DNA from 3 places in the Streptomyces sp. NPDC087844 genome. Region 2 is predicted to be linked to each of the others. Evidence: riboswitches for the same ligand, from Rfam matches in the RefSeq annotation. Region 2 holds a riboswitch; each other region holds the start of a gene.

Region 1 (7,164 bases), on a different contig from region 2:
GGCGAGCGCGGACAGGATCGTGAAGGTGTCGGGCCGCCCGACGACGTCCAAGTCGTAGATTTCGCCGCCCTGTTCCCGCAGGCGCAGCCCTTCCGCGAGGAACAGGAAGTCGAACTTCGCGCGTTCGGCGGTGCGCGCGAAGTGCGCGAAGGAGCTGAACTCGATGTGGCTGCCGGCCTGGGGATCGCTCCACACGGTGGTGTTGTTGACACCGGGGAAGTGGGCCGCGAGGTGGATCTGCTTGAGGGGCTTGCGGGGCTCGCTCATGTTCGTGGGTCCTTCCGGCTCAGGCGGGGGTGACGGCGTCGGCAGCCGCGTAACGGTTGGCCGGGCGTTCGAGCCCGAGCAGTCCGCGCAGGGTGTCGGCCTCGTACGCGTGCCGGAAGACGCCCCGGCGCTGGAGTTCGGGGACCAGGCCCCGGGTGATCGCCGGCAGGTCGTGGCCTGCGACGGCGGGGCGCAGCCGGAAGCCGGTCAGTCCGGCCTCGCTCAGCTCCTGCAGCAGGTCCGCCAGTTGGGTCGGCGTGCCGGTGAAGATCAGGGCGTCGCTCGTGTACGGGTAACCCGCGAGGGCGTCCAGCCGTTCCTTGCGGGCCGCGGCCTCGGCGGGGTCGTCGTCCAGGAAGACGACCAGGTCACCGAAGAGGTGCAGGGGCTCCCCCGCCCGCCCGGCCGCGTCCTGTTCGGCACGCACCACGGCGACGACGGCCCTGGTCTGCCCGGCGTCGTGCGGGGTGACGAACCCGAGGTCCGCGGAGCGGCCCAGCAGCCGGAACGGCGCACCGGTCACGGTTGCGTGGGCGAGCGCCCCGACAGGCGGCTGCCCCTGCGGCGGCCTGGGCGTGATCGAGGGTCCCTTGACGCTGAAGCGCGCACCCTCGAAGTCGATGTAGTGCAACTTCTCCCGGTCTACGAAGCGGCCGGTGGCGACATCCCGGATCTCCGCGTCGTCCTCCCAGCTGTCCCACAGCCGCCGCACCGCCTCGACGTAGTCGGCCGCCTCGTCGAAGAGGTCGACCGTCAACTCCTGTACGGCGGGGCTCGCCAGGTCCTCGATGCCGAACGACGGGACCGTACGGCGGCCGAAGTGCGCGGCCTCGTTGCGGCGGGCCGACACCTGGACGCGTACCCCCGCACGGCCGGTGCTCACATAGTCCAGCGTGGCGATGGCCTTCGCTGTGTGGAAGGGCTCCGTGTGGGTGGCCACCACTGTCGGCAGCAGACCTATGTGGCTGGTCAGCGGGGCGACACGGGCGGCGATGAGGACGGCGTCGAGCCGGCCGCGGACCTGGTCGGTCCGTCCGTCGGGTTCGGTGAAGTGCGAGGACTGGAGGCCGAGCGCGTCCTCGATGGTCACGAAGTCGAGCAGGCCGCGTTCGGCCTCGGTGACGAGGTCCGTCCAGTAGCCGGCGGTGAGCAGGTCCCGGGGACGGGCCACCGGTTCGCGCCACGCGGCGGGATGCCAGCCGGCTCCGTCGAGCGCGACGGCGAGACGCAGGGCGGGGGAAGAGGGCAGGGCAGAAGGAGGTACTGACGACACGACGGGGTGCCTTCCTGATCGACCGTGGAGGAAGCCGGCCCTCGCCGGAGGAGGGCGGGGCCGCGGAGGTACGGGTCAGGGACGACAGAGCGCGCCGGCGACGCGCAGGAGGTCGATGTGCTGCCGCGAGTACAGGCGTACGCGACGGCGCGGAGTGAGCTCGGGGACGCTGAGGCGGGGCACGCGGCGTGGTCGCACGTGCGTCACCTCCGTTCTGCGGCTCGGCGGACCCGGCTCCGTCCGGCCTCGTCCGCTCCTCGACGCACACAACAGTACGGCCGCGGCTTTTCTTCCGACAGCCTCGTCATTGATCTGCCCACGTGCTGAGACGTCGTCTCGCCCCTTCTTGACGCCCCCACACGGCGCACCGACACTTGCGGGGACGGTCACGATCGTCAGCGCCCGTCGGACGGGGTCCTCCCCCGTCCGTGCGGTCATCGGCCCCGGCCCGCTGACAGGCAACCCTTCCACCGCGACGGGGTGCCCCGGGTGACGACCTGGTTCCGCCGGTGTGGCGGGACAAGCGTGGTCTCGCCTCGTGCGAGCCCCGACCGGGACAGGTGGGAATTGCCCAGGAACGGCTTGACGAGGCGACTGCACATCGATCTGTTGCGCGTCTCCAGCGCTTACTAGTCCGCTGCCGGTCCACCCGGTCCGTGCGGTCCGTGCGGTCCGCTCGATCCGGACCCGTCGGCCCCGTGGACCCGCCGGACGTGCACGACACAGCGCAGTCACTCCGTTTCGCCACTGGTGCCCACAAGGCGGCCAGGGCTTCCGCGATTTCCTCTGGAGAGCCATGCCCGAGACAGTTTCCCGCGGTTCGAGCACAGGTACCTTCGAGACGGCCGCACGTACGGCCGTCACCGGCACGCCCGCCTGCGGCACGGTCGCACCGAGCACGACCGCACGTGCGCACCGCTTCCGCGGCCGCATAGGTGTCGGCCTCGCCGGTGGCTTCTACCCGGCGCCGCACCGCTATCAGCTGTATCTGTCCGAAGGCTGTCAGCGTTCGCTGCGCGTCTCGATCACCCTCGCGCTGCTGGGACTTGAGGACTCGACGGTCACCACCGTGCTGACCCGCCCCGCCGAGACGCCCGACGCCATCGCCTCGCTGCGCCGGGCCTACGAGGCGACCTGGCACCACTACGACGGCCCGCTCACCGCGCCGGCGCTGTGCGACCGGTGGAGCGGACGCGTCGTCAGCAACCACACGCCCGACATTCTGCGCGACCTCGCCGACCTCGCGGAACGCGCCGAACTCCGTGACGCCGAAGGGCCCGGCCTGCCCGCGCTGCGGCCGCCGGCCCTCGCCGCGGAGATCGACGCCCTGCGTGAACTCCTCGCCCGGGACGTCGCACCGGCCTCCCCGCCTCACGCCCGGGCGGCGACACTGACCCTGCTCGATCACCAACTGGCGTCCACTGCCTATGTGTTGGGTGATGCGATCACGGCCGCGGACGTGGATCTCTGGGTGGCGCTCGCCCACCTGGACACCGCCGACGGCGCCCTGTCCGCACACCTCCACCTGGACCGGTACGTCCGGCGGCTCGGCCGGCATCCGGCCTTCCTCGGCAGCGGGGGGACGGGTCGCTAGTCCGGTTCGTTCGGATCACTTCCGCCGGCCGGGGTTGTCGTTGATGATGTCCATGTGACTCACCGCATCAGCGCTCTGATCTCGGCCTTCGGCGTCCTTGCCAGCGTGATGCTGCTCGTTCTCGCCGTTCGTGAGTACCGCTCCGGGGCCTCGGCTCTCTGGCTCGTGGCTGGAGCCGTGCTCTTCCTCAGCGCTTCGTACACGCTCGTTCGGGACGCGCGGCGACTCCGCACCGGGCCGACCGCCTGACAGCAGCGCCGTTCCGACCAGCTCCGTCAGCCGTTGTTCGTGTGTGCCGGCCACCCGCCTTCGACCGCGAGGCACGCAAGCAGCGCGACACGGTCGAACGCTGCCTCAACCGCTTGAAACAGTGGCGCGGCATCGCCACCCGCTACGAGCAGACCGCGACCGTCTACCTGGCCGGACTCCGCATCGCGGGCATCTTCCTCCGGTCAGCGCGGTGATCCAGACGAAACTGCCTGGCTGTCACGGTTCGCCATGGCCTCCAGGGCGAGGCAGGTCGGTGTCCGGCCGGTCCACAGCGTGCCTGCGGTGCCTGATTCGACGTGCTCGGCGTACAGGCGGGCCTTGGCCTCGATCACCGCGAGGTTCTCCGTCATCTGGGCCAGTTCGGCCCGCACGCGGATCTCATGGGTGCGCAGGAGTTCAAGGCGTTGCTGTTCGTTGCCCGGGCCGGCGGCGACCAGTTCTGCGTAGCGTCGGATGTCGTTCAGCGGCATGCCGCAGGCGCGGAAGCGGTTGCAGAGCTGGAGCCATTCGACGTCGAAGGCGGAGTAGCGGCGCCGTCCGCCGCTGCTGCGTGCCACCGAGCCCAGTAGCAGTCCTTCTTTCTCGTAGTAGCGCAGGGTGTGGATGCCCAGTCCGGTGCGCTCGCTGACCTCGCCGATCGTGAGGCTCTCGTCACTCATCCCCGCTCCCTTCCTTGACCTAGACCGAGGTCTAGATCGTAGCGTCGTCGTTGACCTCGTACAACGACAACCCCGGAGCATGCACCATGCCTCTTTCCCTTGACCCCGAGCTGGCCGCCGTGTTCGCCGCCAGTGCCGGTGACACGCCGCCCGAGCCGTTGGCGCCCGGTGACTGGAAGACCTGGCGGGACAGCGTTGCCGCCGTCTACCCGGTCCTGACCTCCGGCCTCGACCGGCCCGAGGTCGGGCATCAGGTGTTCAGCGCGGCCACGCGGGACGGCGCGCAGATCGATCTGCACTGGTTCACCCCGTCCGGCGTCGCCGGTCCGACCGCGGCCGTCGTTCACGCTCACGGGGGCGCCCTGATCGCCGGCGAGGTGGCGCACTTCGCACCGTTCATCGCCCAGTACGTCGCCGCCGCCGGTGTGCCGTTCTTGTCGGTGGAGTACCGGCTGGCCCCGGAGGTGGCCGGCTCGACCCTCGCCGACGACGTGTACACGGGGCTGACCTGGCTGATCGAGCACGCGGACGAGCTGGGCGTGGATGCGGCCCGGATCGCGGTGATGGGCGAGAGCGCCGGCGCCACCCTGGCGGCGACCACGGCGATCCGCGCCCGCCAGGACCACATCGGCCTGGCTCGGCAGATCCTCATCTACCCCTTGCTCGACAACAGTGACACCCCACTCGCCCCGCACCTGCACGCCTTCTCCGCCGACCTGCACACTCTCAAGCACACCGCCTGGCAGCTTGTGCTCGGCGACGCCCACACCGACGACGCGCCCGCGACGATCGTCCCCGCACGCCTTCAGGACTACACCGGCCTGCCTCCGGCCTACCTGGAGGTCGGCGAGCTCGACGCCTTGCGGGACGAGACCGTCGCCTACGCCCAGCGGCTGTGGTCGGCCGGCGTCAGTGCCGAACTGCACGTCCTGCCCGGCCTGAGCCACGGCTGGGACCACTTCGCACCCGGTATCTCCCTCCACGCCCCGGTCCACGCCCGCCGCGTCACCCTCCTCAAGTCCCTCTGAAAAGCTGACGGCAAGGAAAACCATGAGTACCCATGACCTGCGCAAGCTGTACCTCGACTACATCGAGGCCATCAACGCCCGGGAATTCCACCGGATGGCCGAGTTCGCCCACGACACCCTCGTCTTCAACGGGGAGCCGGTCTCGCGGGACGACTACGTCGCCACCATGCGGCAGCACATGGACGCCGTGGACAACTTCGTCTGGCGCCTTGACGATCTCGTCATCGAGGGCGACCGGGTGGCGGCCCGGCTCACCGACACCGGCACCCCCGTCAAGCAGTGGCTCGGACTGGAGCCCTCCGGCCGGAGCGTCACCTTCACCGAGTACGCCTTCTACCACTTCCGCGACGGACGCTTCGAGGACATGTGGTACCTCCTCGACGCCCCGACGATCCAAGAGCAACTGACCGCCCGCGGCTAATGCTCTGACCGGAGAGATTCGCCGAGACTCAGCCACCACACCCCCAACGATCGGACGGACGTCACCGCACATCCAACCGTCCCCGTCACCAACCAACGGACCTTCCCGCTCAGAGCACTGGACGGCCGCCCGGCCGCTGTCGCGAACACGGTGTTTCCGTTCTGCGAACAGGAGGCCTGGGCCGACGACACGCCTCTCCCGCCGGTGTGAGCATGTGCGCATGATCAAGGGAGAAGCCAGGAATGAAGTCGGGGAAGAAGCCGGCGAAGAGGTCGGGGAAGGGACTCGCGCCGCCCGGCGGGGGCCGGCGGTCCGCTGGGTGACCGAGGAGTGGGACGCGCCGGCCCCGGCCCGGCTGCGGGAGCGGATGTCCGCCGAACTGGCCCCGCGCTACGCGCCGGTCGAGCACCGGCGGGTACGTGTGCCGCGACCCGCGGCCGAGGAGATCGTCGTCACCTGGGTCGCCCACGCCGACGACGTGCCGGTGGCCACCGCCTCGTTGCGCGGGCTGCCCGACCGGCACGAGGTGAAGCGGGTGTTCGTGCACGCCGACCGCCGCGGCCGGGGTCTGGCGCGAGCGGCCCTCGCGGCGGTGGAGTCGACCGCGCCGGCCCTCGGTGTCGCACGGCTGTGGCTGCGGACGGGCGCGCTCCAGCCGGAGGCCCGGGCGCTCTACGCGCGGGAGGGCCGGCAGGAGGTGCGGCCGTACGCCCCGTACGACCGCGATCCGTTCAGTGTCTGCTTCACCCAGGCGCTGACGGGGCCGACGGAGATGCCGCGGTCACGCCGGCTCCTGGCCCGCAACGCCCCCTCAGGCAGGGCGGATCACGCTGTGGATCGCCGCCTCGCCGGCCCAGTAGATCGACTCCTCGCGGATGGCGACGCCCGGGCTCGGTGCGTGGATCATCATGCCGTTGCCCGTGGCGATTCCGACGTGTCCGACCTGTCCGCTGAAGAGAACCAGGTCACCGGGCCGGATGTCCGGGACCGGAACCATCGTGCCGGCGGTCGCCTGGTCCTGGACGGAACGCGGGAGCACGACTCCGGCTACCTTCCAGGCGGCCTGCGTGAGACTGGAGCAGTCGTACGAGCCCGGCCCCATCGAGCCCCATACGCACGGCTTGCCGATCTGAGCGCGTGCGAAGTCGACGGCCCTGACGCCCTGCCCGCCGTACCCGGGGTCGGGCACGGCATACGTGGGCGCGGCATACGTGGGAGAAGGCACGCCGTAAGCGGGGTTGGTCGCGTTCTGCATGTCGAGGGCGACACCCGTGGCGATGGGCGTGCTCGCGTCGACGTACATGCTCGTGTCGGTCCGCTGGACACCCGCGTACTGGGCACCGGCGTACTGGTCGACCCCGAGGTACACACCGTCGCCGATGCTCAGGTCGGCGGCGACACCGGCCCCCGTGCCGGGCATGCCGGGGTACATGTCCGTGCCCGCCCGCATGTCCGTGCCGATGGCCGGCTGCTGCCACGCGTCCATGCCGGTCGTGGTCCCGTGGTGGCTCGGCGCCTGGGCTGCAGGGCCCCAGGCGCCTTCGATCGCCTGGAAGGGCCGCAGTTCCGTGACAGGTGCGCTGCGCCGGCCCGCATGTCCGGCCAGCAGGTCACGGGCCTGTCCGAGCTTCCGCTGGTTCCGCTGCTTCGAC
Region 2 (7,164 bases):
TGTGCCAGAGCTGCGGCATGATCGTCCCGCCCGCCGCGTGCACGTCCGCGGCGACCTTCGCCCACCCGGCGAGCTGCTCCTCCCCGTGGAACCGCGGCACCCGATCGCTGTTCCCGGCCGACTCGTGGTCCACGTACGTGCCCTCGGTGACGATCAGACCGACACCGGCGGCGGCACGGCGGGCGTAGTACGACGCCACGTCCTCCCCCGGAACTCCGCCCGGCGAGAACTGCCGGGTCATCGGCGCCATCGCGATCCGGTTCGGAACGGTCAGGCCGTTGAGGGCGACAGGCCGGGAAAGAACCTCGGCGGCGCGGGAGGCGGAGGGGGCGACAGTCACGTGGGGGCTCCTCGTGGGGGAAGGGGATTGCACATCCCAACAGGTATGTGCACACGCATGGACAACTCCCCGGTCAACCATCCCGGCGCCCACGGCATTCCTCCACACCCCCGCACACCTCTGTGACCCCGGACATGCCGGCGGCGGAGCCGACAACCGAGCCGCCCGCCGGTCAGTGGCCCCTGAACCACCACGACAGCCGGCTGACGAGTCCCGAGCCGACAGCTCCGGCAGCGCCGAGCGCGGCCTGACCGGCAAGCCGCCGCCAGAATGCCGGCCGGGGGGTATGAGGCTCCGTGGCCTCAACCGCGTCGGGGGTGGTGGCCTGCCCCCGACAGAAGCGGGCACTGGGAGGACCTGCGCAGCCTGACGCTGGGCCTTGCGCTGCGCGAGCTCTCACTGACCCGGTTCACCGACGCGCTTCATCTGACAGCCGCGGCCCAGCGGTCCGCATCGGACGTGGTGTACCTGGTGGGTTCCACTCGCCGTGACCCGCGTCGACGTGACCCGCGTCGACCGGCGGCGGAACCGCCCGAGGGCGGCACCCCTGGAGTGGGGTGCCGCCCTCGGTTCGTACAGCTGCGATGCAGCGGTGCCTCAGCGGTGCTGCGGCGGTGAACCTCCGATCCGTTTCCGGATCAGAAGTCCATGTCACCGCCCGGCATGCCGCCACCGGCGCCGGCGCCGGCCGAAGCCTTCTCCGGCTTGTCGGCGATGACAGCCTCGGTGGTGAGGAACAGCGCGGCGATGGAGGCGGCGTTCTGCAGAGCGGAGCGCGTGACCTTCGCCGGGTCGATGATGCCTTCGGCGATCATGTCCACGTACTCACCGGTCGCGGCGTTGAGGCCGTGACCGACGGGCAGGTTGCGGACCTTCTCGACGATGACGCCACCCTCAAGACCACCGTTGACGGCGATCTGCTTGAGCGGGGCCTCCAGGGCGAGCTTCACGGCGTTCGCGCCGGTCGCCTCGTCACCCGTGAGCTCAAGCTTCTCGAACACCGAGGAAGCCTGGAGCAGAGCCACGCCACCACCGGCGACGATGCCCTCCTCGACGGCCGCCTTCGCGTTGCGAACGGCGTCCTCGATGCGGTGCTTGCGCTCCTTGAGCTCGACCTCGGTGGCGGCACCGGCCTTGATGACGGCCACGCCGCCGGCCAGCTTCGCCAGGCGCTCCTGGAGCTTCTCGCGGTCGTAGTCCGAGTCCGAGTTCTCGATCTCGGCACGGATCTGGTTGACCCGGCCCTGGACCTGGTCGGCAGAGCCGGAGCCGTCCACGATCGTGGTCTCGTCCTTGGTGATGACGACCTTGCGGGCACGGCCCAGCAGGTCCAGACCCGCGTTCTCCAGCTTCAGGCCGACCTCCTCGGAGATGACCTCGCCGCCCGTGAGGATGGCGATGTCGCCGAGCATGGCCTTGCGGCGGTCACCGAAGCCCGGAGCCTTGACGGCGACGGACTTGAAGGTGCCACGGATCTTGTTGACGACCAGCGTCGACAGAGCCTCGCCCTCGACGTCCTCGGCGATGATCAGCAGCGGCTTACCGCCCTGCATGACCTTCTCAAGGAGCGGGAGCAGGTCCTTGACGTTGGCGATCTTCGAGTTGGCGATCAGGATGTAGGGGTCGTCGAGGACGGCCTCCATACGCTCCATGTCGGTGGCGAAGTACGCCGAGATGTAGCCCTTGTCGAAGCGCATACCCTCGGTGAGCTCAAGCTCCAGACCGAAGGTCTGGGACTCCTCGACGGTGATGACGCCTTCCTTGCCGACCTTGTCCATCGCCTCGGCGATGAGCTCGCCGATCTGGGTGTCGGCGGCGGAGATGGAGGCCGTGGAAGCGATCTGCTCCTTGGTCTCGACATCCTTGGCCTGCTCAAGAAGGGCACCGGAGACGGCCTCGACGGCCTTCTCGATACCGCGCTTGAGAGCCATCGGGTTGGCGCCGGCGGCTACGTTGCGCAGACCCTCGCGGACCAGCGCCTGGGCGAGCACGGTCGCCGTGGTCGTACCGTCGCCGGCGACGTCGTCCGTCTTCTTGGCGACTTCCTTGACCAGCTCAGCGCCGATCTTCTCGTACGGGTCCTCGAGCTCGATCTCCTTGGCGATGGAAACACCATCGTTGGTGATCGTGGGGGCGCCCCACTTCTTCTCTAGGACGACGTTACGACCCTTGGGACCAAGGGTGACCTTGACGGCGTCGGCGAGCTGGTTCATCCCGCGCTCGAGACCGCGCCGTGCCTCCTCGTCGAACGCGATGATCTTGGCCATGTGAAGTGGTCCTCCCGGACTGGGGTGGAATCTCCAGGACCGCGCCTGCGCCCGCGACGGACGGCCTGCCGACCTCGGTGGTTCCTTGCCCCACCCGGCCGGCGGGCCTCACTGACCCGGTCCTCGTTGTCACTCTCACCTTCAGAGTGCTAACGCCAATGATTAGCACTCGACCCATGCGAGTGCAAGCGCCTCTCGATGATCCGCAGGTGGGAGGGGGTGCGAGCCGGGGGCGCCCGATGACCATGCGGGCGCCTGTGCCGACCGCGGACGGCCCCCGGATGCCGAAGGGCCCGTACCCGGGAGGTACGAGCCCTTCGGAAGAAGAACGTCGCTGCAGTAAGTCGGCGCGTGCTTCAGCCGGTCGCCAGCCGGACCATGTCCGCCTGCGGCCCCTTCTGGCCTTGCGAGATCTCGAAATCGACCCGCTGACCCTCTTCCAGGGTGCGGTAGCCGTCCATCTGAATCGCGCTGTAGTGGACGAATACATCCGCACCACCGTCGACCGCGATGAAGCCGTACCCCTTCTCCGCGTTGAACCATTTGACGGTGCCCTGAGCCATGCCTAACTCCCCTATTACTGGCCCTTGCACAGACCCGCACTTCGCGGATCCGGGTCAGACCTCACCCCCCAACGGTTGGGGGTGTGCGCCGGAACGCGTCGACCGCGGCCGAATGTATCCGTCCAACTGCCGTCTGCAACAGGTCAATCCGACGAGAATTCCGGGCACGGATGATCGGAAATATGTGAAGGATTTACGAAGATTCAGGGCAAGTCGGGCCCGGTAAATGCCATAAACGGCTGAAAAGGACCCGTTACTTTGGCTGCTTCTTGTCGGGCCCCGGGCGCCAACTCATATGCGCCGACCTTGCGAAGCGAAGCAGCTTCCCCAACTGTACCGCGCTCAATCATACAGAATTGCCCCCTCCGCTTCGGGCGCGGAAGGGGCAATTCGATGAACTCTGCGTGTTCGGCATTACCAAGGGTAATGATCGGCGCCGCCGAACGGGGCACCGAGCGGGGCGCTCAGCCTCCGGCGACCGCCGGGATGATCGAGACCCCGACGCCGTCCGGCGTGACCGTCTCAAGACCCTGCTCGAAGCGGACGTCGTCGTCGTTCACGTACACGTTGACGAACCGCCGCAGCTTGCCCTGGTCGTCCAGGACACGGGCCGCGATACCGGTGTGGTTCTTCTCCAGATCGGCGATGACCTCGGCGAGGGTCGCCCCTTCGGCGGCCACTTCGGCCTGACCACCCGTGTAGGTACGCAGGATGGTGGGGATACGGACGTTGACGCTCACGGGGCCTCCATCAGGTAGGGCTGTAGTACAGCGCCCCTTCTTCAGGGGCGCGGGGCAAGTGACATCTGCGGCTCCGCCGCGGGGCGCTGCCGGCCCCCGCGGGCCCGCAGCGTTCGGACGACGATCAGGACCCGAGCCCAGCCTCATGGAAGGAGTCGAGGTTCGGACGGATGGTGGCGGTCAGCCCCGTGTCGGAGGCGACGGCGTCCAGCGTCTTCAGCCCGTCCCCCGTGTTGAGGACGACAGTCGTCAGGGTGGGATCGAGCAGCCCGCTCTCGATCAGCTTCTTCGCCACCCCCACCGTCACCCCGCCGGCGGTCTCCGCGAAGATTCCCTCGGTCCGCGCCAGCAACTTGATCGCGTCGACGACCTGGTCGTCGTTCACGTCCTCCACGGCCCCGCCCGTCCGGCGGGCGATGTCGAGCACGTACGGCCCGTCGGCCGGGTTCCCGATGGCGAGCGACTTGGCGATCGTGTTCGGCTTCTGCGGGCGTACGACGTCGTGCCCGGCCTTGTAGGCGACGGACACCGGTGAACAGCCCTCGGCCTGGGCGCCGAAGATCTTGTACGGCTTGTCCTCGACGAGGCCGAGCTGGATCAGCTCCTTCAGGCCCTTGTCGATCTTCGTCAGCTGCGAGCCGGAGGCGATCGGCACGACCAGCTGGTCCGGCAGCCGCCAGCCGAGCTGCTCACAGATCTCGTACGCCAGGGTCTTGGAGCCCTCCGCGTAGTACGGCCGCAGATTGACGTTGACGAAGCCCCAGCCCTCGCCGGCCGGGTCGCCGATCAGTTCGGAGCAGAAGCGGTTCACGTCGTCGTAGTTGCCCTCGATACCGACGAGCTCGCCGCCGTAGACCGCGGCCATGACGACCTTGCCCTGCTCCAGGTCGTGCGGGATGAACACGCAGGAACGGAGGCCGGCCCGCGCGGCGGCGGCGCCCACCGCACCCGCGAGGTTGCCGGTGGAGGAGCAGGAGAGCGTGGTGAAGCCGAAGGCGCGCGCGGCCTCCAGCGCCTGGGCGACGACACGGTCCTTGAAGGAGTGCGTCGGGTTGCCGGAGTCGTCCTTGACGAAGAGCTTGCCGGCGTCGACGCCCAGCTCGCGCGCCAGGTTGTCGGCCTTGACGAGCTTGGTCCAGCCGGGGTTGATGTTCGGCTTGTCCGCCACGTCCGCGGGGACGGGCAGCAGCGGCGCGTACCGCCAGATGTTCGCGGGCCCCGCTTCGATCCGCTTGCGGAGTTCCTCGGTGTCGTAACCCGAGAAGTCGTACGCGATCTCCAGCGGGCCGAAACACTCCTCGCAGGCGAAGACCGGACCGAGCGGGACGCGGTGTCCGCACTCGCGGCAGGAGAGCGCGGCGGCCGGACCGAGGTCGACGGCGTTCGCGGAGCCCGCGGCGGAGGCGGGGGTGGGGGTGGAGTTCGTGGTGCTTGCAACTGTCTGCGCAGCCATGGAGGCGAGGCCCTTTCCTCATCTTCCTCACGACGCACTTCGCCATGAGACGGATTTGGCACCTTCCCGAGCCGGGAGCCTCGCGGCACTGATCAGCGATGATCAGGACGAGACCGGCTGGAGGGTTGCCGGGGCTTCAACGGGCCGTATCCCTCTGCCCCTCTGGATGAGCGGTATTCAGTTGTACGCGCAACGACCCCCGACATGCGATGGTCATCAGCGTTGTTCAAGACTGTAACCGACGGCATGGATGGTGGAGAGAGCCGTCCGAACCGCGAGATGACCGTCACACCGGTTTCCGTCGCGGCGGGACGCACGCATCCCGATGAACGCAAGGGAGAGCCGCACGTGCTGGAAGACGTCGAGCGCTGGCTGAGCACGCGCTCCTGGTCCGTCGAGGACCGCCCGCTCAAGAAGCTGATCGCCGCGAAGCGGTCCACGGGCTCCACGGTCAGTGTCGTACTGCCCGCGCTCAACGAGGAGGAGACGGTCGGCGAGATCGTCGCCGTGATCCGCCGTGAGCTGATGACCGCGCGAGTGCCGCTCGTCGACGAGATCGTGGTGATCGACTCGGGTTCGACGGACCGCACCTCCGAGGTCGCCGCCGCCGCGGGCGCCCGTGTCGTGCACCGGGACGAGATCCTGCCCCGTATCCCGGCCGTACCCGGCAAGGGCGAGGTGCTGTGGCGCTCGCTGCTCGTCACCCGCGGGGACATCGTGGCCTTCGTCGACGCGGACCTGAAGGAGTTCTCGGCGGACTTCGTCTCCGGGATCGTCGGTCCGCTGCTGACGGATCCGGGGGTCGACCTCGTCAAGGCGATGTACGACCGCCCTCTGGGCTCCGCAGCAGGTCAGGGGGGTCGGGTCACGGAACTCATGGCCCGGCCGCTGCTCAACATGCACTGGCCGCAGCTGGCCGGCTTCGTCCAGCCGCTGGGCGGGGAGTACGCGGCCCGCCGCTCGCTCCTCGAACGGCTCCCGTTCCCCGTGGGCTACGGCGTGGAGCTGGGCATGCTGGTCGACGCGCTGCACCTGGTCGGTCTTGACGCCCTCGCGCAGGTCGACGTGGGCGTCCGCAAGCACCGGCACCAGGACGGGCAGGCGCTCGGCCGGATGTCCGCGGCGATCTATCGCACGGCTCAGCTTCGGCTTGCGCGCGGGCACATGATCCGGCCGTCGCTGACGCAGTTCGTGCGGGGGGAACGCGGGTTCGAGCCGCGCACGCATTCGGTGGACATGGAGGAACGTCCGCCGATGGCCGAAATCCGGGAGTACGTCTCACGCCGCGCGGCGTGACCTTTTTGAGGGCGCGGGGAACGGCGCAATCTTCTGTCTCCGGGTTTTGGGGGCGCGGGAAACGGCGCGGCACGCCCCCACCCGGCCTCCGGCCGACCCGCGCGCTTCCGCCACGGCCAGTGGGAACGTTTGAGCGGATGGACCTGCGGCTAGGTTTCGAGTCATGGCTTCCACCCACGGCAAACACTCCGTCCTCGTCGCGTCCAACCGCGGCCCCGTCTCGTACACGAAGGACGAGTCCGGCGAGCTCACGGCCAGGCGTGGCGGAGGCGGACTCGTATCGGGCCTCTCCGCCATCGGCCCCGACGCCGGCGCCCTGTGGGTCTGCTCGGCCCTCGGCGACGGCGACCGCGAGGCCGTACGGCGCGGAACCGGCGAGGACGGCGTCCGGATGCTCGACATCGACGCCGACACCCACGCCGCCGCGTACAACGGCATCGCGAACTCCGCGCTGTGGTTCGTCCACCACATGCTCTACCAGACCCCCCTGGAGCCCGTCTTCGAC
Region 3 (7,164 bases), on a different contig from region 2:
CGAGGTGTTCTCCGTGACCGGGACGTACGACTTGATCGCCATGGTCCGGGTGAAGGCCCATGACGATCTGGCGGATGTCATTCCCGGCATGATCAGCAAGATTCCGGGGGTCGAGGGGACGGATACGCATGTGGCGTTCCGGACGTACTCGCAGCACGACCTGGAGGCGGCGTTCGCCATCGGCGGCGACAACTAGGGGGCTTCTGACGGGCCCATCCCCTACGCCGCCGGGACGCAGCGGCCGTTCTCCGTGCGGTAGTTCCAGCTGGCGCCGTTCGCCACGAGTTCCCTGACCGCTCCCACGAAGCGGGTCACGTGCTCGTCGGGGGTGCCGACGCCGAAGCTGACGCGGATGGCGTTCAGGGACTTCTCGCCGGGGGTGGCCTCGGGGGCGCCGCACTCGCCCTGGGACTGCGGGTCGCTGCCGAGGAGCGTACGGACCAGCGGGTGGGCGCAGAAGAGCCCGTCGCGGACGCCGATGCCGTACTCGGCGGAGAGCGCGGCGGCGAAGTGCGAGCTGTTCCAGCCCTCGACGACGAACGAGATGACGCCGACGCGCGGAGCGTCGTCACCGAAGAGCGAGAGCACCCGGACCTCGGGCACCTCGGCGAGACCCTGCCGGACGGTGGTCACGAGCTGCTGCTCACGGGCGACGAGCGTGTCGAAGCCGGCCTCGGTGAGGGCCTTGCAGGCGGAGGCGATGGAGTAGGCGCCGATGACGTTGGGCGACCCGGCCTCGTGCCGTGCGGCGCTCTCGTGCCACTCCACGTCGACGCCGCCGTCCGTACGCCGTGACACCTTCCGCGAGGCACCTCCCCCGGCCAGGTACGGGTCGGCCTCGCGCAGCCAGTCGAAGCGTCCCGCGAGCACGCCCGAGCCGAACGGCGCGTACAGCTTGTGGCCGGAGAAGGCGACCCAGTCCACGTCCAACTCCTGCACGGACACGGGGTGGTGGGGCGCGAGCTGGGCAGCGTCGAGCACGATCCGGGCGCCGTGCGCGTGAGCGGCGGCGGCCAGTTCCCGTACGGGCCACAGTTCGCCGGTGACGTTCGAGGCGCCCGTGACGCACACGAGGGCCGGACCGTGCGGGTCGCGTCCGGCGAGGGCCCGCTCCAGCGTCGCGACGGCCTCGCCCGGGGTGTGCGGGGCGTTGAGGTAGGTGACGCGGGCGTCCTGCCACGGCAGCAGCGAGGCGTGGTGCTCGGTCTCGAAGACGAAGACCTGGCAGCCGGCGGGCAGGGCGGCGGCGAGGAGGTTGAGCGAGTCGGTGGTGGACCGGGTGAAGACGACCTCGTCGTCGTCGCGGCAGTCGAGGAACTCGCCCACGGTCCTGCGGGCGTTCTCGAACAGGTCCGTGGAGAGCTGGGACAGGTACCCGGCCCCGCGGTGCACGCTGCCGTAGTACGGGGCGTACGCGGCCACGTCGTCCCAGACCCGCTGAAGGGCGGGGGCGCTGGCGGCGTAGTCGAGAGCGGCGTAGGTGACCTCGCCGCCGGTCACGAGCGGAACGGTGACGTCCCGTCCCAGCACGGGCAGGGATCCGGCGGTGTCACAGCGGGCGGACAGGTCGGCGGCAGCGGTGGAGACGGACATGGCGAGCTCCCATGAGGCAGGCGAAGTCACTGTGCGGGCGGACAGGGCTCGGCACAGGAAAGTGAAGAGGAAAGGGGTACGCGGAAGTGGGGCTCGGCGCCCTATCGCATTCGCTTGCTCATGAAAGGCTCCCTCGAACGACCAGGACCCCTGGTGTGTCCGCTCCAGCGAGCGGTGAGGGGTCCGCGCTTGCCGTAGACCTCACTGCCTACGACCTGGTCTTCACCCGGGGCACCCCGCCACGGACGGAGGGTTGCCGGACAGTCGGCCGGGGCCTGTTGACTGTCACTCATGACCTGCCAGCATCTTGCCACACGATGATGTGACCGCAACACCGCCGTCCGGATACCGGGACGCGGCAGGCGCCGGCCACCACCTGGGGGCTCCGCCCCCGACCCCCGTCGCGCAGTTCCCCGCGCCCCCGGATATCCGGGGGCGCGGGGAACTGCGCAATCTTTTGGCTTTTAGGGGCGCGGGGAACGGCGCAATCTTGTGGGCCCGCCCCCACCGGCCCGCACCCGACCGGCTACCGGTGGGTCGCAGCAACCCACCGCTCCAGCGTCCGAAGCGCCGCCCCGGAATCAATCGCCTCCGCGGCCCGAGCCATCCCCGCCCGGATCTGCTCAGCGAGCGAACCGGAGCCCGGCGCGAGCGCCACCAGCGCCGCCGCCGAGTTCAGCAGCACGGCGTCCCGCACGGGCCCCCGCTCACCCCCCAGCAGCCGTCGCGCGACATCCGCGTTGTACGACGCGTCAGCCCCCCGCAGCGCCTCCACAGGCACCAGTTCGATCCCCACGTCCCGCGGGTCGAAGGCCTCCTCGCGCACCTTGCCGTCCCGGACGACCCACACCCGGGACGTGGCCGTGGTGGTCAGCTCGTCGAGGCCGTCGTCGCCGCGGAAGACCAGCGAGGAGTTGCCGCGCTCGGCGAGGACCCCGGCCACGATGGGCGCCATCGGCGCGTGCGCGACCCCGACCGCCTGGGCCTTCACCCGGGCCGGGTTGGTGAGCGGGCCGAGGAAGTTGAAGGTGGTGCGGATGCCCAGTTGCCCGCGCGCCGCCGCCACGTGCCGCAGCGCCGGATGGAACTTCACCGCGAAACAGAAGGTGATCCCGGCCTCCTCGGCCACCTCGGCCACCCGTCGCGGGGTCAGCTCCAGGTTGACGCCGAGCTTTTCGAGGACGTCCGAGGCGCCGGACGCGGAGGACGCGGCGCGGTTTCCGTGCTTGACGACCTTGGCACCCGTACCGGCGATGACGACGGCCGACATCGTCGAGATGTTGACGGTCTTCGCCCCGTCCCCGCCGGTGCCGACGATGTCGACGGTGTCGCCGGGCACCTCGATCACGTTGGCGTGCGCGTACATCGTGCGCACCATGCCGGAGATCTCCTCGACGGTCTCGCCCTTGGCCCGCAGGGCCACCGCGAACCCGGCGATCTGCGCGTCGGTCGCCTCGCCCCGCATGATCAGGTCCATCGCCCAGGCCGTGTCGTCGGCGCTCAGGTCGCGGCCGTCCAGCAGACCGTTCAGGAGGACGGGCCAGGAACGGCCCGCCGCGAAGTCGCCTCCAGCGGGGGTCACAGCACTCATCTGCCGCTCCTGGGTTCGTGTTCGTGGACGTGCGGGGTCAAGGACGGGTCCACCCTATCCAGCCCCCGGGACGGCAAAGAGCCCCGTCCATGCAATGGACGGGGCTCCTGCCGTGGCGAACAGCTGGTGATCAGTGGTGGCCGTGGCCGCTGGTGATCTCCTTGTACTCCTCGGCGGTCGGCTTCGGGATCTGGCCGTCCTCACCGAAGTAGGCGGTGCTGAGCTTGGCGCGGAGCTTCTGCGGGCCCTTCACCTTGCGCTCGACACCGTTCTCGTCGACCGTCGCGCCGATCTCGGCCGGCTGGTACTGCTCGTGCGCCGTGAGGGTGTGCATGGCCTCCTGGCTGAGCGGCTCGTGCACCTCGACGAACTCACCGTGCGGCAGGCGCTTGATGATGCCCGACTCGCGGCCGTGCAGCACCTTGTCCCTGTCCCGGCGCTGGAGGCCGAGGCAGATCCGCTTGGTGGCGATGAACGCGAGCACCGGTCCGAGGAAGAACCCGATCCGGACGAACCAGGTGACCGCGTTGATCGACAGATGGAAGTGGGTCGCGACGATGTCGTTGCCACCACCGATCAGCATGATCATGTACGCGGTGACCCAGGCGACACCGAAGGCCGTACGGGTCGGGGCGTTGCGCGGGCGGTCCAGGATGTGGTGCTCGCGCTTGTCCCCGGTGACCCAGGACTCGATGAACGGGTAGAGCGCGATGATTGCCAGGAAGAGTCCGAAGACAACCAGCGGGATGAGCACACCGAGGACCAGTGTGTGACCCCAGAAGTTGATCTCCCAGCCCGGCATGGCGCGGATCAGACCCTCGGCGAAGCCCATGTACCAGTCGGGCTGGGCGCCCGTGGACACCTGGTCCGGCCGGTAGGGCCCGAGCACCCAGATCGGGTTGATGGACGCGACCGCGGCCAGCATGGCGATGAACCCGAAGACCAGGAAGAAGAAGCCTCCGGCCTTGGCCATGTAGACCGGCAGCAGCGGCATGCCGACGACGTTCTTGTTGGTCTTTCCTGGGCCCGCGAACTGGGTGTGCTTGTGGTAGAAGACCAGGATCAGGTGGCCGACCACGAGCCCCAGCATGATGCCGGGCAGCAGCAGGATGTGGATCGAGTAGAACCGCGCGACGAAGTCGCCGCCCGGGAACTCCCCGCCGAACAGGAACATCGAGATGTACGTGCCGACGATCGGCATCGACAGGATGGCGCCCTGGGTGAAGCGGACACCGGTGCCGGAGAGCAGGTCGTCCGGGAGCGAGTAACCGGTGAACCCGGTGAACATGCCCAGGACGAACAGCAGGAAGCCGAACAGCCAGTTGATCTCACGCGGCTTGCGGAACGCGCCGGTGAAGAAGACGCGCATCATGTGCACGAACATGCCGGCCAGGAAGACGATCGCCGCCCAGTGGTGGATCTGCCGGATGAGCAGACCGCCGCGGACGTCGAAGCTGATCTCCACCGTGGAGGCGAACGCCTCCGACATCAGCTGTCCCTGGAGCGGGACATAGCTTCCGTGGTACTCGATCTCGTTCATCGAGGGGTGGAAGAACAGCGTCAGATACACACCCGTGAGGATGATGATCAGGAAGCTGTAGAGGCAGATCTCGCCCAGCATGAAGGACCAGTGGTCCGGGAAGATCTTGCGCATGTTGGCCTTGGCCAGGGAGTAGATCCCCAGCCGGCCGTCGGCCCAGTCGGCGACCCTCTCGCCGGCCGGTGCCTTCTCTCGCGAACGTCCCGGCGCGCCGGCGCCCGAGGGGTTCGGGGTGGTCGTAGTGCTCATCCGCGCTCCCAGAAGGCAGGACCGACGGGCTCTTCGAAGTCGCCGTGCGCCTCAAGATAGCCCTCGTCGTTCACACCGATACGCAGCTGCGGAAGGGCGTGACCGGCCGGGCCGAAGATCACTCGGGCACCGTCGGAGAGGTCGAAGGTGGACTGGTGGCACGGGCAGAGGACGTGGTGCGTCTGCTGCTCGTACAGGGAGATCGGGCAACCGACGTGGGTGCAGATCTTCGAGTACGCCACGATGCCCTCGTGGGACCACTCAAGTTCCTGCTTGTCCTTGATGTTCTCCGGCTGGAGCCGGACGATCATCAGGGCGGCCTTGGCGATCTCGGTCTGGAAGTCGTGGTCGTGCTCCTCCAGGCCCTCGGGCTTGGCGAAGGTGAGCGAGCCCACGGCGACGTCGGAGGGACGCAGCGGCTCGTCGGTGTTCACGTTGACGAGCAGCTTGCCCTTGGACCACAGCGTGTGCCGCAGCTTGTCCTCCGGCAGCGGACCGAGGTCGCGCAGCAGGACGATGCCGGACAGCGGGAACAGGGTCAGCGCGCCGAACATCGTGTTGCGGATGAGCTTGCGGCGGCCGAGCGCGGATTCCTTCGCGCCCTGCTTGAAGTCGGCCAGCACCTTGGCCTTGACCTCGGGCTCCGCCGCGACGGGGTGCCGCTCGTCGGCCATCTCCTCGTCGGACATCAGGGTGCGGGCCCAGTGGACCGCGCCCGCGCCGATGCAGAACAGCGCCAGGCCGAGCGTCATGCCCAGGGCGAAGTTCAGACCGCTGATGTGACCGAGCGGGAAGATGTAGACGATCCGGTCGGCCGGGATCGTCACGAAGGACGCGATGAAACCGACCGTGGCCAGCATCGAGAGCGTGAACAGCAGGGCGACCGTGCGCTCGGACCGCTTGGCGGCCCGCTCGTCGATGTCCTGGATGCGGTGCTCGTGCGGCGGCAGACCGGGATCCGCGAACGGATGCTTCTCGTCCGGCACGCTCACGTCGCCGTGCGCGTGCTCGTCGGCGGCCCGCTCGGCGGGCAGGTTCTCTTCTGGGATGTCTTGGCTACTCATGACTTCTTGGCCTTTGCGGTCCGGGCGGCGACCCACACGGCTACGGCGATCAGACCGCCGAGACCGAAGATCCAGCCGAAGAGGCCTTCACTGACCGGCCCGAGGCCGCCCAGCTCCAGTCCACCGGGGCTCTCCGAGTCGTCGCTGTTGACCGCGTCGAGGTACGCGATGATGTCCTTCTTGTTCTTCTCCGTCAGCGTGGTGTCGGGGAAGGACGGCATGTTCTGCGGGCCGGTCTGCATGGCCTCGTAGAGGTGCTTCGGGTCGACATCCTCCAGCGTCGGGGCGTACTTGCCGTTCGTCAGCGCGCCGCCCTTGCCGGTGAAGTTGTGGCACTGCGCGCAGTTGGTACGGAACAGCTCCCCGCCCTCGGCGATGTCCGCGCCCTCGGGGTTGTACTGCTCCTCGGTCGGCACGTTCGGACCGGCGCCCAGCGAGGCGACGAACGCCGCGAGCTGGTCGATCTCCGCCTGCGAGTAGATGACCTTCTTCTTCGGAACCTGCGCGCCCGGCTGCTGGGCGGGCATGCGGCCGGTGCCGACCTGGAAGTCGACGGCCGCGGCGCCCACGCCGACCAGGCTGGGACCGTCGGTCGAGCCCTCACCGCCGGTGCCGTGGCAGCTGGCGCAGCCGACGGCGTAGAGCTTCTTGCCCTCGTCGATGGCGAGGGACTGGGCGGCTGTATCGGCCTGTGCCTTGTCCGCGGGCGCGAACGCGGTGTACAGCCCCCCGGTGGCCGCCAGCGCGAGGAGTAGGACGACGACCGCCGCCAGCGGGTGGCGTCGTCGTGCGGAGAGCTTTTTCACGGATTACCCCGGTGTCAGGATCTTCAGCGTCGATGCTTCTGGAATGTACGCGGGAACTGGCCCGGCTACTTGATCATGTAGATCGTGGCGAAAAGGCCGATCCAGACGACATCGACGAAGTGCCAGTAGTAGGACACGACGATGGCGGCGGTCGCCTGCTCGTGCGTGAACCTGCGGGCCGCGTAAGTGCGCCCGAGGACCAGCAGGAAGGCGATGAGACCACCCGTCACGTGCAGGCCGTGGAAGCCGGTGGTCAGGTAGAACACCGAGCCGTACGGGTCGGACGAGAGCGACAGGCCCTCGTGCTTGACCAGCTCGGTG

The links. Region 2 has a riboswitch for S-adenosylmethionine ahead of thrC (threonine synthase). Riboswitches for the same ligand answer to the same signal wherever they lie in the genome.
Region 1: it holds a riboswitch for S-adenosylmethionine, as region 2 does, so the genes downstream of both, ACIOKD_RS38835 (glutathione S-transferase family protein) here and thrC (threonine synthase) in region 2, are expected to answer to the same signal.
Region 3: it holds a riboswitch for S-adenosylmethionine, as region 2 does, so the genes downstream of both, ACIOKD_RS08920 (aminotransferase class V-fold PLP-dependent enzyme) here and thrC (threonine synthase) in region 2, are expected to answer to the same signal.

What each region holds. Positions count from the first base shown of each region.
Region 1 is NZ_JBIUVD010000032.1:19,870-27,033, reverse strand. It holds gene ACIOKD_RS38850 (NtaA/DmoA family FMN-dependent monooxygenase) at 1-267, opposite strand, end outside; gene ACIOKD_RS38845 (LLM class flavin-dependent oxidoreductase) at 287-1,540, opposite strand; gene ACIOKD_RS38840 (putative leader peptide) at 1,616-1,738, opposite strand; SAM riboswitch class IV at 1,925-2,072, shown strand; gene ACIOKD_RS38835 (glutathione S-transferase family protein) at 2,337-3,134, shown strand; gene ACIOKD_RS38830 (hypothetical protein) at 3,189-3,383, shown strand; gene ACIOKD_RS38825 (hypothetical protein) at 3,425-3,598, shown strand; gene ACIOKD_RS38820 (MerR family transcriptional regulator) at 3,587-4,063, opposite strand; gene ACIOKD_RS38815 (alpha/beta hydrolase fold domain-containing protein) at 4,150-5,091, shown strand; gene ACIOKD_RS38810 (ester cyclase) at 5,114-5,512, shown strand; partial or broken gene ACIOKD_RS38805 (GNAT family N-acetyltransferase) at 5,733-6,188, shown strand; gene ACIOKD_RS38800 (C40 family peptidase) at 6,324-7,164, opposite strand, start outside.
Region 2 is NZ_JBIUVD010000006.1:369,025-376,188, forward strand. It holds gene ACIOKD_RS15690 (NADH:flavin oxidoreductase) at 1-340, opposite strand, end outside; gene groL (chaperonin GroEL) at 979-2,607, opposite strand; gene ACIOKD_RS15700 (cold-shock protein) at 2,964-3,170, opposite strand; gene ACIOKD_RS15705 (MoaD/ThiS family protein) at 3,635-3,910, opposite strand; gene thrC (threonine synthase) at 4,035-5,363, opposite strand; SAM riboswitch class I at 5,379-5,536, opposite strand; gene ACIOKD_RS15715 (glucosyl-3-phosphoglycerate synthase) at 5,712-6,659, shown strand; gene ACIOKD_RS15720 (trehalose-6-phosphate synthase) at 6,823-7,164, shown strand, end outside.
Region 3 is NZ_JBIUVD010000003.1:452,547-459,710, forward strand. It holds gene ACIOKD_RS08915 (Lrp/AsnC family transcriptional regulator) at 1-196, shown strand, start outside; gene ACIOKD_RS08920 (aminotransferase class V-fold PLP-dependent enzyme) at 220-1,593, opposite strand; SAM riboswitch class IV at 1,774-1,890, opposite strand; gene trpD (anthranilate phosphoribosyltransferase) at 2,120-3,184, opposite strand; gene ACIOKD_RS08930 (cytochrome bc complex cytochrome b subunit) at 3,315-4,973, opposite strand; gene ACIOKD_RS08935 (Rieske 2Fe-2S domain-containing protein) at 4,970-6,037, opposite strand; gene ACIOKD_RS08940 (c-type cytochrome) at 6,034-6,843, opposite strand; gene ACIOKD_RS08945 (heme-copper oxidase subunit III) at 6,909-7,164, opposite strand, start outside.